DNA from 3 places in the Enterobacter sp. Taxon_8 genome. Region 2 is predicted to be linked to each of the others. Evidence: predicted binding sites of a transcription regulator. Region 2 holds the regulator's gene; each other region holds the start of a gene.

Region 1 (3,283 bases), 250 kb from region 2:
GGACGCGATCTTTCGCTTCAACCGTTCCGTGCGGCACCGCGATGGATTCGCCCAGGTAGGTTGGCGTCAGTTTTTCACGTTCCAGCATCGCGTCGACATATTCAGGCTGAACGTAGCCGCCTTTCACCAGCTGCTCACCGGCAAAGCGAATCGCGTCTTCTTTGGTGGCCGCGGTACGACCGAGGAAGATGTTTTCCGCACCCAGCTTAAACAGGTGTGCATTGCTCTCGTCAAAGCTGTCCTGCAGGCTGGAGCGCACTTTCACTTCGTTGTCTTCGTGACGCTGCGCGGCCACCAGACGTTCGGTCAGGCTGGTGTACAGGCCGCTGTCGAGGAAGTTGGTCAGCGAAATGTGCTGTGCCTGCGGCACCTGGCGCATGGCGCGTTCGGTCAGATCGCGGTGCGTGATGACCAGGTCAACATCCGGCGGCAGGCTGTTAATGGCGCTGTTGGTCACGGAGATGTTGGTCAGGCCCGCATCCTGCACTTTCTTACGCAGCACGCCTGCACCCATCGCGCTGGAACCCATACCGGCGTCGCAGGCAACGATGATTTTACGCACGTGGCTCAGGTCGTTAGAGACATCACCGGCTGCCAGTGGCGTCGCGCCTTTGGATTCGGCTTTCATGTCGTGCATACGACGGGTTGCGGCTTCGATGTCATCATCTTCTTTCACTTTGCTGGTTTTCAGCAGGATAGAAGAGACCACGAAGGAGACGGCCATTGCCGCAAAGATAGCTGCGAGGTTCGCGAAATAAGCGCCTTTTGGCGTCATCGCCAGTACCGCCAGGATAGAACCCGGAGAAGCTGGAGAAACCAGACCGCCGCCCAGCACGCTCAGGGTGAACACGCCGGTCATACCGCCGAGGATAACGGCCAGGATCAGACGTGGGTTCATCAGCACGTACGGGAAGTAAATTTCGTGGATACCGCCCAGGAAGTGGATGATCGCCGCACCGCCAGCAGACTGTTTTGCGCTACCACGGCCGAAGAAGATGTACGCCAGCAGAACGCCCATACCCGGACCCGGGTTGGCTTCAATCAGGAAGAAGATAGACTTGCCGAGATCGTGAGACTGCTGAATACCCAGCGGCGAGAAGATACCGTGGTTGATGGCGTTGTTAAGGAACAGGATTTTCGCCGGTTCAACGAAGATAGACGCCAGCGGCAGCATTTCGTGCGCCACCATGAAGTTAACGCCTGCCGCGAGAATTTTAGACAGCACTTCAACCGCAGGGCCAATGCCGAGGAACGCCAGAATGGCGAGGATCATCCCGATGATGCCCGCAGAGAAGTTGTTCACCAGCATTTCGAAGCCGGATTTGATCTTACCATCAACCCAGACGTCGAATTTCTTAATCGCCCAGCCGCCCAGAGGGCCGGCAATCATCGCACCGAGGAACATCGGCATATCCGCACCGACGATAACACCCATGGTTGTGATGGCACCCACTACGCCACCACGATCACCGCCCACCAGACGACCCCCGGTGAAACCGATGAGCAGCGGCAGGAGATAGGTAATCATTGGGCCAACAAGTTTCGCCAGCGTTTCGTTAGGCAACCACCCTGTCGGAATGAACAATGCGGTGATGATACCCCACGCGATAAACGCGCCGATATTTGGCATCACCATGTTGCTGAGGAAACGACCAAAGCTTTGAACTTTGATCTTGAAATCGGATGACATAAAACACCCCTTCTTCTGTTTACGCTAAGGCTTATGGCCCGAGGTTTATTGTTAATGAGGCGGCAGAGGTAGCCGGGCCCTGTTCTGATGCTGTGAAATCTGGCACTGAATCGTTCAACTGTCCAGACAGTGAAAATTTATGTGATTCATGTCACGTAAATGTGGGGGGTGAGGATATCTATGAGGTGATCTGAATCACAAAAACGATGGGCAAAAAAAATACGATGGCGAGAAAAAAAGCAAAACACACCCTTTTGTGTGATTGTTGTCACGTTTTGTTCTGGCGAGTTTGTTTCTGGATTGTGACTGATTTCACAAAATATTTTTATGCAGATTTCTCCGGCTGTGATCGACGGCAAACTCTGCTTCGCGTTTCAGCGCCAGGATGATATGGCACGACACGATAAGCCAAAAAACCACTTTTGATGTGTGGTATGGCGAAAAGTTAAAAGGTGGATTACGCTCATATTGTAAGGTTAAGTCTATTATTATTCAGGATATATTTTGACACGCTTATAAACTTGCATGGAGATATTATAAAAACCCATACTCCCCTGCTCGGAAATAATAAGCACAACCCCGTGTTTATAAAAAATTAATTAGGTTGCGTACCGTTTTATTAATTTAATGAGTTGACGTTGTTTAAGTGAGGAGAATATGTTTCTCAACTATTTTGCGCTGGGCGTATTGATTTTTGTATTTCTGGTTCTCTTTTATGGAATCATCGCCATCCATGATATTCCTTATAATATGGCTAAAAAGCGTAACCATCCGCATGCCGATGCCATTCATACGGCTGGTTGGATTAGCCTGTTTACGCTTCATGCCATCTGGCCATTCCTGTGGATTTGGGCCACGCTGTACCGCGAGGATCGCGGCTGGGGCATGCAAAACCACATCACAAAGCCTGATGAGGTTCCGGGCATGGATGCGCTGGCAAAACGCGTGGCCGAATTAGAACAAAAGCTGGCCGCGGTAAAGCCCGCTGCTGATAAGAACACGCTGGAGCGCTAATCATGGATCTGTTGATTATTTTGACCTACGTGGCATTTGCCTGGGCCATCTTTAAAATATTCCGAATTCCGGTCAACCAGTGGACGCTTGCCACCGCAACATTAGGCGGCGTATTTATTGTTGCCGGACTTATTCTGCTAATGAACTATAACCACCCGTATACGTTTACGGCGCAAAAAGCGGTTATTTCTATTCCAATCACGCCGCAGGTGACCGGTGTGGTCAGCGAAGTGACCGATAAAAATAACCAGCTAATTAAAAAAGGCGAAGTGTTATTTAAACTGGATCCAGGCCGCTATCAGGCGCGGGTCGACAGGCTTCAGGCCGACCTGGTGACCGCGACGCACAATATCGATAATCTGAAAGCGCAGCTGGCGGAAGCCGTTGCCAATACCACGCGCGTCTCCGCTGAACGCGATCGCCTCTATAAAGATTTTCAGCGCTACCTGAAAGGCAGCCAGGCGAAGGTGAATCCGTTCTCTGAAAGCGATATCGACAACGCGCGGCAGAACTATCTGGCGCAGGATGCGCTGGTGAAAGGCTCCGTGGCTGAACAGGTGCAGATCCAAAGCCAGTTAG
Region 2 (3,283 bases):
TAAAGCCCACCATCGCCCAGCCGTAGTTTTTGCGGATAATTAGATAGCTCACCAGCGTGATCGCCAGCATCCCTGCAAGGGTATAGCCTTCCGGCACGTGGAAGTGCAGCGTCACGCCCGCAATGATCAGTCCGGCCATGGTGCCGCCCGCCCGGTGCAGAATACGCACCCGCGTGGCACCGTAGCCGTTCTGGGTGACAAACAACACGGTCATTAAGATCCAGTAGGGCTTCGGCAGATGCAGCGCCATGCCCATCAGGCTGGCGGTACTGAGCATCACGCTAATCCTTGCGGCGTTGCGCAGGGCGGAAGATTTAAAAGAAAGATAGCTTTTGAGCGCGGGCAATAACGGCAGCCGTTTTTGCTTATCCGCCATCAGGTCTCGTGGATAAAGCGGACGCTGGGTGCGCAACACCCGGGCGATGCGGCTGAAGTGCCAGGCGGCAAACTGTCCGACCGGGTTATCCGGATGCTGGCGGGCGATTTTCTCCAGCGCGCCGAGCTGTTTATCCATGTTAAAGCGCGTCGGGTAGCGGTGGTAGAGAATATCATCGGCCAGCACCCGCAGGCGTGCGGAGACGGTCTGCGCGTTCCAGCGGATCACCGCTTCGGCGTGGCTGCGCTCGACCAGCTTTTGTACCTCCTGCGGGTGGTGCAGGCTCACGGAGATATGTTCCTGTAGATCCAGCCCGACCTGGAAGGTGCGCAGCAGGCGTTTGTACTCGTGGTTCTTGTTGGCGGCGAGCATGTGTAGCTGCTGATAGCACTGGCTTATGAGATCCACCACCTTCTGCTGGCGCGTCAGCAGCGGCGGTAAGGATTTTTCCGGATCGGTATGCTGGGTGAGCAGGGTGTATTTGGCCTCGCAGTAATCCGCAAGCTGCACATAGAGCAGGCTCAGGGATTCGCGCAGCGGCTGTTCCCGCCACAGCCAGAACCAAAACCAGTTAAACAGCCCGTACCAGAGCGTCCCCAGAGCGTAGATCAGCAGCGGCTCCCACACCGGCATATTCCCGGCGAGACTCAGCGTGAAGATGGCCGCAATCAGCGACGCGGGAAGCAGGCGGGCGTGCAGCGAACTGATTTCCGCCGTGACGCCGAGGGTCATCGCCAGCACGGTCAGGATCAGCGGCAGCGGGATATCACGAGCCAGTAAAAGCTGTACGGCGAGGCTACAGCCCGCAAACAGGCAGCCGCCAACGATCAGGCGTTTGAAAAAGCGCTTATGCGGCGTGTCCAGACCGGCGATGTTGCAGCAGGCGGGCACGAGGGAAAACAGCAGGCCCTGCTGAAGATGTCCGAGGATCAGGCCTATGGCCACAGGAAGACACAACACCAGCGTTTGTCGCAGTGCGTAGTTAACTTCCGGGTGATAGATCAGCCTGCGCCACATGGGGAGTAGAGACAAAAACGGCGTGACACCTTGCGATGGCACGCCGTTTAAGCGGAATTAACGCGTTCCGTAGACCACGATGGTTTTACCGTGGGCGGAGATCAGGTTTTGATCTTCCAGCATTTTCAGGATACGGCCTACTGTTTCACGGGAGCAACCGACGATCTGACCAATTTCCTGACGGGTAATTTTAATTTGCATGCCGTCCGGGTGGGTCATGGCGTCTGGCTGTTTCGCCAGGTTCAGCAGGGTTTGTGCGATACGGCCGGTAACGTCCAGGAAGGCGAGGTTACCCACTTTCTCTGAGGTGACCTGCAGACGGCGTGCCATCTGGGAAGAAAGACGCATCAGAATGTCAGGATTAACCTGAATCAGCTGACGGAACTTCTTGTAAGAAATTTCAGCCACTTCACATGCTGTCTTTGCACGAACCCAGGCGCTACGTTCCTGGCCCTCTTCAAACAGGCCCAGTTCACCGATGAAATCGCCCTGGTTCAGATAAGAAAGGATCATCTCTTTCCCTTCTTCATCTTTGATCAGCACTGCCACCGAGCCTTTAACGATGTAATACAACGTTTCCGCTTTTTCACCCTGGTGAATCAGCGTGCTCTTTGATGGGTACTTATGAATGTGGCAATGAGACAAGAACCATTCGAGAGTCGGGTCTGTTTGCGGTTTGCCAAGCACCATGCGCTGTTATCCTCTGTTATAAGCTGTCACCAGAGTCATCAGATGCATCCGGACTCTGGGGTTGCAATCGAATTCTTACCCATACCCTGGGAAGTCGGCTACCGTAACGTTTCGCAGCCAGTAAAGTTTGATGTCCTCTGCATACATGTGTAACGTCAATGTATTACTGTAGCATCCAGAGTGTTTTAGCATAGCTTTCGCCGCGTGTCTCCTGGTGTCTCGCTTCAGCATGATGCAGGTCGCCTTCCATTGCGAGAAATGTAACGCACGCGTAATCTGTCACCAAAAATGCAACGTTGGAGTTTAAGAATATGCAAGCGCGCGTGAAATGGGTTGAAGGTTTAACGTTCCTGGGCGAATCCGCGTCAGGGCACCAGATTTTAATGGACGGTAACTCCGGCGATAAAGCGCCAAGCCCAATGGAAATGGTGCTGATGGCGGCAGGCGGATGCAGCGCCATTGACGTGGTGTCGATTCTGCAAAAAGGTCGTCATGACGTGACGGATTGTGAGGTTAAACTCACCTCAGAACGGCGTGAAGAGGCGCCACGTCTGTTCACCCATATTAACCTGCACTTTGTGGTCACAGGTAAAGAACTAAAAGACGCGGCGGTCTCGCGTGCGGTGGATCTGTCTGCGGAGAAGTACTGCTCTGTGGCATTAATGCTGGAGAAAGCGGTAAAAATCACGCATTCGTATGAAGTGATCGAGGCGTGATTGATGGGGCATCGTGCGTGTTGATGCCCTCACCCTAACCCTCTCCCACAGGGAGAGGGAACATGCTCACGCAATCTGCTTCCCTTCCATCAGTCGCTCCACCAGCGGCGTCATGATGAGCTCCATCGCCAGCCCCATTTTTCCGCCCGGCACGACCAATGTATTCATGTGCGAAATAAACGAGCCCTGCAGCATGGCCAGTAGCCAGGGGTAATCAATGCCTTCGAGATTGCGGAAATGGATCACCACAAAGCTCTCATCCAGGGATGGGATACTTTTGGCGGCAAACGGGTTGGAGGTATCCACCGTCGGCACGCGCTGGAAGTTGATATGGGTGCGGGAGAACTGCGGCGTCAGGAAGTTGATGTAATCTTCCATGGAGCGTACCACCGAGTCCATTACCGCCTCTCGCGAATGGCCACGTTCGCTCATGTCGCGCGTCAGCTTCTGGATCCACTCCAGGTTCACGATAGGGACCACACCG
Region 3 (3,283 bases), 1.2 Mb from region 2:
CATAGCGCAGCTGATGGAACATCACGCGGCACACCAGCTGGTCAAACATCGTGGCGCCCCACATGTCTGCCCCGCTGAGGTCTTTCTTCGGACGGAAGCTCAGGTCGGAGAACGGCTGGGTTTTGCTGACGTAATCGCCTTTCGCCGCACCCTGCGGTACCGGTTTTTCCGGGGCAGGCACAACCAGCTTGCCGTTGCTGCGATCCAGCACGAAGATGTTGCCGGTTTTGGCCGGGGCGTAAATCACCGGAACGGTTTTGCCGTTAACGGTAATGTCCGCCAGCGTCGGCTGGGACGGCATATCCATATCCCACAGATCGTGGTGTACGGTCTGATAGCTCCAGGCCAGCTTACCGGTGGTCGCGTTCAACGCCACGATAGCGCTGGCATAACGTTCCTGCTCCGGCGTGCGGTTACCGCCCCAGATATCTGGCGTAGTAACGCCCATTGGCAGGTAGACCAGGTCCAGCTTCGCGTCATACGCCGCTGGCGCCCAGGAGTTTGGCGAGTTAAAGGTAAAGGTGTGCTCGTCAGACGGGATCGCGTTTGGATCTTTCGCGCCCGGGTCGAAGGCCCACAGCAGTTTACCGGTGTTCACGTCGAAACCACGGATAACGCCGGAGGTTTCACGCGTGGAGAAGTTATCCGTTACCGAACCGGCAATCACGATGGTTTTATCGGTGATGATTGGCGGTGAGGTTGGCTCATACAGACCCGGTGTGGTGTCAGGCATGTTGGTCTGCAGATTCAGGATACCTTTGTTGGCAAAGGTTTCGCACAGATTGCCCGTTTCGGCATTGATGGCGAACAGGCGACCATCGTTGACCGGCAGCATGATGCGGCGAGGACAGTCGGCAATGACTTCCGGGCTCGCATTATCCGGGCGCGCTTCGTGGTAAGAGACGCCACGGCAGGTCACGTGCTGGAAGGACGGGTTGGAGTTCAGCTGCGGATCGAAGTGCCATTTCTCTTTACCGGTGGCCGCGTCGAGCGCGAACAGACGCTGGTGCGCCGTACACAGATAAAGCATATCGCCGACTTTAATTGGCGTCACTTCGTTGGTCAGTTCACCCGGATCGTTCGGCATCTTAAGGTCGCCGGTACGGAATACCCAGGCTTCTTTCAGGTTTTTAACGTTGTCCGCGTTGATCTGCTTCAGCGGGGAGTAACGCTGGCCTTCCTGGTTACGACCATAGGCAGGCCAGTCGCCGTCAGCGACCTGTGAGATCGCCGCCGCAGGCGTCGATTCTGCGTTCAGCGTACCGTTGATCTCCTGCGGGTCGTTAAAGCCGGCCCAGGTCAGGATACCGCCGCTGATCAGCAGGGCTACTACCAGCGCCGCAACGGCACCGCTGGACGGCACGATCAGGCGACGCCAGACAAACGGCAGGATCAGCCATATACCGAAGAAGACCAGAATATCGCTGCGCGGGGTCAGCGCCCAGAAGTCAAAGCCGACTTCCCAGACGCCCCAGATCATGGTGGCAAGAAGGAATGCGGCATACAGCCACAGTGCGGATTGTTTTCTACGCAACAGCAGGACGGTTACGGCAACCATCACCAGGCCCGCAATCGGGTAGTACCAGGAGCCGCCTAAAGCGACCAGCCAGACGCCACCGATTAACAGATACAGCGCGCAGAAGGCTGCGAACGCTGCTGTTAATGTCACCAGTAGACGCGGCTGTTTAGAGTTTGTTTCAGCCATAGAAAGTGTACTCGTCAGTTTTTGTTAATAATTTGCTAGCAACTAATTATAGGTATTAACAAGTGTGATCGGAATCACAATATTTGCTTTTTATAACTCATACGCCAGGCTTATCCATTTGCTGATATAATGAGGGGCTTGCGTATCAGTGCTGGATATTAACTCATCCGTATTGAGAGATTTTCATTAAAATCATTTGGTTAGTAATATGAAACATACTGTTGAAGTGATGATCCCGGAAGCCGAGATCAAAGCGCGTATCGCCGAACTGGGTCGTCAAATCACCGAACATTACAAGGACAGCGGCAGCGAAATGGTGCTGGTCGGTCTGTTGCGTGGCTCTTTCATGTTCATGGCAGACCTGTGCCGTGAAGTGCATGTGCCCCACGAAGTCGATTTTATGACCGCCTCCAGCTACGGCAGCGGCATGTCCACCACCCGTGATGTGAAAATCCTGAAAGACCTGGATGAAGATATTCGTGGCAAAGATGTGTTGATCGTTGAGGACATTATCGACTCCGGCAATACGCTGTCAAAAGTGCGCGAGATCCTGAGCCTGCGTGAGCCAAAATCGCTGGCGATTTGCACCCTGCTGGATAAGCCTGACCGCCGTGAAGTGCAGGTGCCGGTAGAGTTCGTGGGTTTCTCAATTCCTGACGAATTCGTCGTCGGTTACGGCATTGACTACGCGCAGCGTTATCGCCATCTGCCGTATGTTGGGAAAGTGGTATTGCTGGACGAGTAATTGCGGGCTGATGCCTTCACCCCGGCCCTCTCCCGCAGGGAGAGGGAGAACATCCCCGGCTTTATTTATGATTCACATGCTTAAGCTGAAGGTTGGCAATCCCAGAACGGTAACGCTGCTCCAGCGTTTCGCGGTTGGTGGCAGTCACTTCCAGATTGCGCAGCAGACCATCGTGAATTCCGTACGCCCAGCCGTGGATAGAGACCTTCTGCCCGCGTTTCCACGCTGATTGCATGATCGTTGAGTGGCCCAGGTTATACACCTGCTCCATCACGTTGAGTTCGCAAAGGGTATCCATGCGACGCTCCTGCGGCATTTCACCCAGCAGTGAGCTATGTTTGAACCAGATATCGCGGATGTGCAGTAGCCAGTTATCAATGAGCCCCAGCTCCGTGTTTTCAACCGCCGCCTGCACGCCGCCGCAGCCGTAATGGCCGCAAATGATGATGTGCTCGACTTGCAGAACGTCAACGGCATACTGAACAACAGAAAGACAGTTGAGATCGGTGTGAATCACCAGGTTGGCTACGTTGCGGTGAACAAACAGTTCGCCGGGCTCGAGGCCGGTCAGGCGCTCCGCCGGTACGCGGCTGTCGGAGCATCCAATCCAGAGAAAGCGTGGATTTTGCGCCTGCGCGAGTTTTCCAAAAAATCCGGGGTCTTCCTCCACCAGCATTTTTGACCATAGTGCATTGTTGCTGATGAGTGTATCTATGTTGTTCATGGAGGTTAGCGACCTGTAACCGAGTAATTGCGTTGCGCTACTATAGGGTAACCCGACTTTTAATGAAACCACACAACGTGTGTCAGAACTGAAGGTAAGTTAATTTCAT

What was found. Region 2 encodes CRP, which controls carbon source genes, mostly activating them, when cyclic AMP is high. Its sites were predicted from a motif close to ATGTGANNNNNNTCACAT; they were not measured.
Region 1: AC4IBF_RS00695 (PTS mannitol transporter subunit IICBA) is a predicted target of CRP. The motif match lies at 1,830-1,847, and genes of this name have one in related genera.
Region 3: hpt (hypoxanthine phosphoribosyltransferase) is a predicted target of CRP. The motif match lies at 1,768-1,785, and genes of this name have one in related genera.

The regions. Positions count from the first base shown of each region.
Region 1 covers NZ_CM177989.1:147,590-150,872, forward strand. The annotation lists gene AC4IBF_RS00695 (PTS mannitol transporter subunit IICBA) at 1-1,690, opposite strand, end outside; gene AC4IBF_RS00700 (DUF3302 domain-containing protein) at 2,348-2,704, shown strand; gene AC4IBF_RS00705 (HlyD family secretion protein) at 2,707-3,283, shown strand, end outside.
Region 2 covers NZ_CM177989.1:393,706-396,988, forward strand. The annotation lists gene AC4IBF_RS01785 (YccS/YhfK family putative transporter) at 1-1,393, opposite strand, end outside; gene crp (cAMP-activated global transcriptional regulator CRP) at 1,451-2,083, opposite strand; gene AC4IBF_RS01795 (OsmC family protein) at 2,395-2,799, shown strand; gene AC4IBF_RS01800 (phosphoribulokinase) at 2,866-3,283, opposite strand, start outside.
Region 3 covers NZ_CM177989.1:3,732,415-3,735,697, reverse strand. The annotation lists gene AC4IBF_RS17800 (glucose/quinate/shikimate family membrane-bound PQQ-dependent dehydrogenase) at 1-1,705, opposite strand, end outside; gene hpt (hypoxanthine phosphoribosyltransferase) at 1,914-2,450, shown strand; gene can (carbonate dehydratase) at 2,512-3,174, opposite strand; gene AC4IBF_RS17785 (ABC transporter ATP-binding protein) at 3,282-3,283, shown strand, end outside.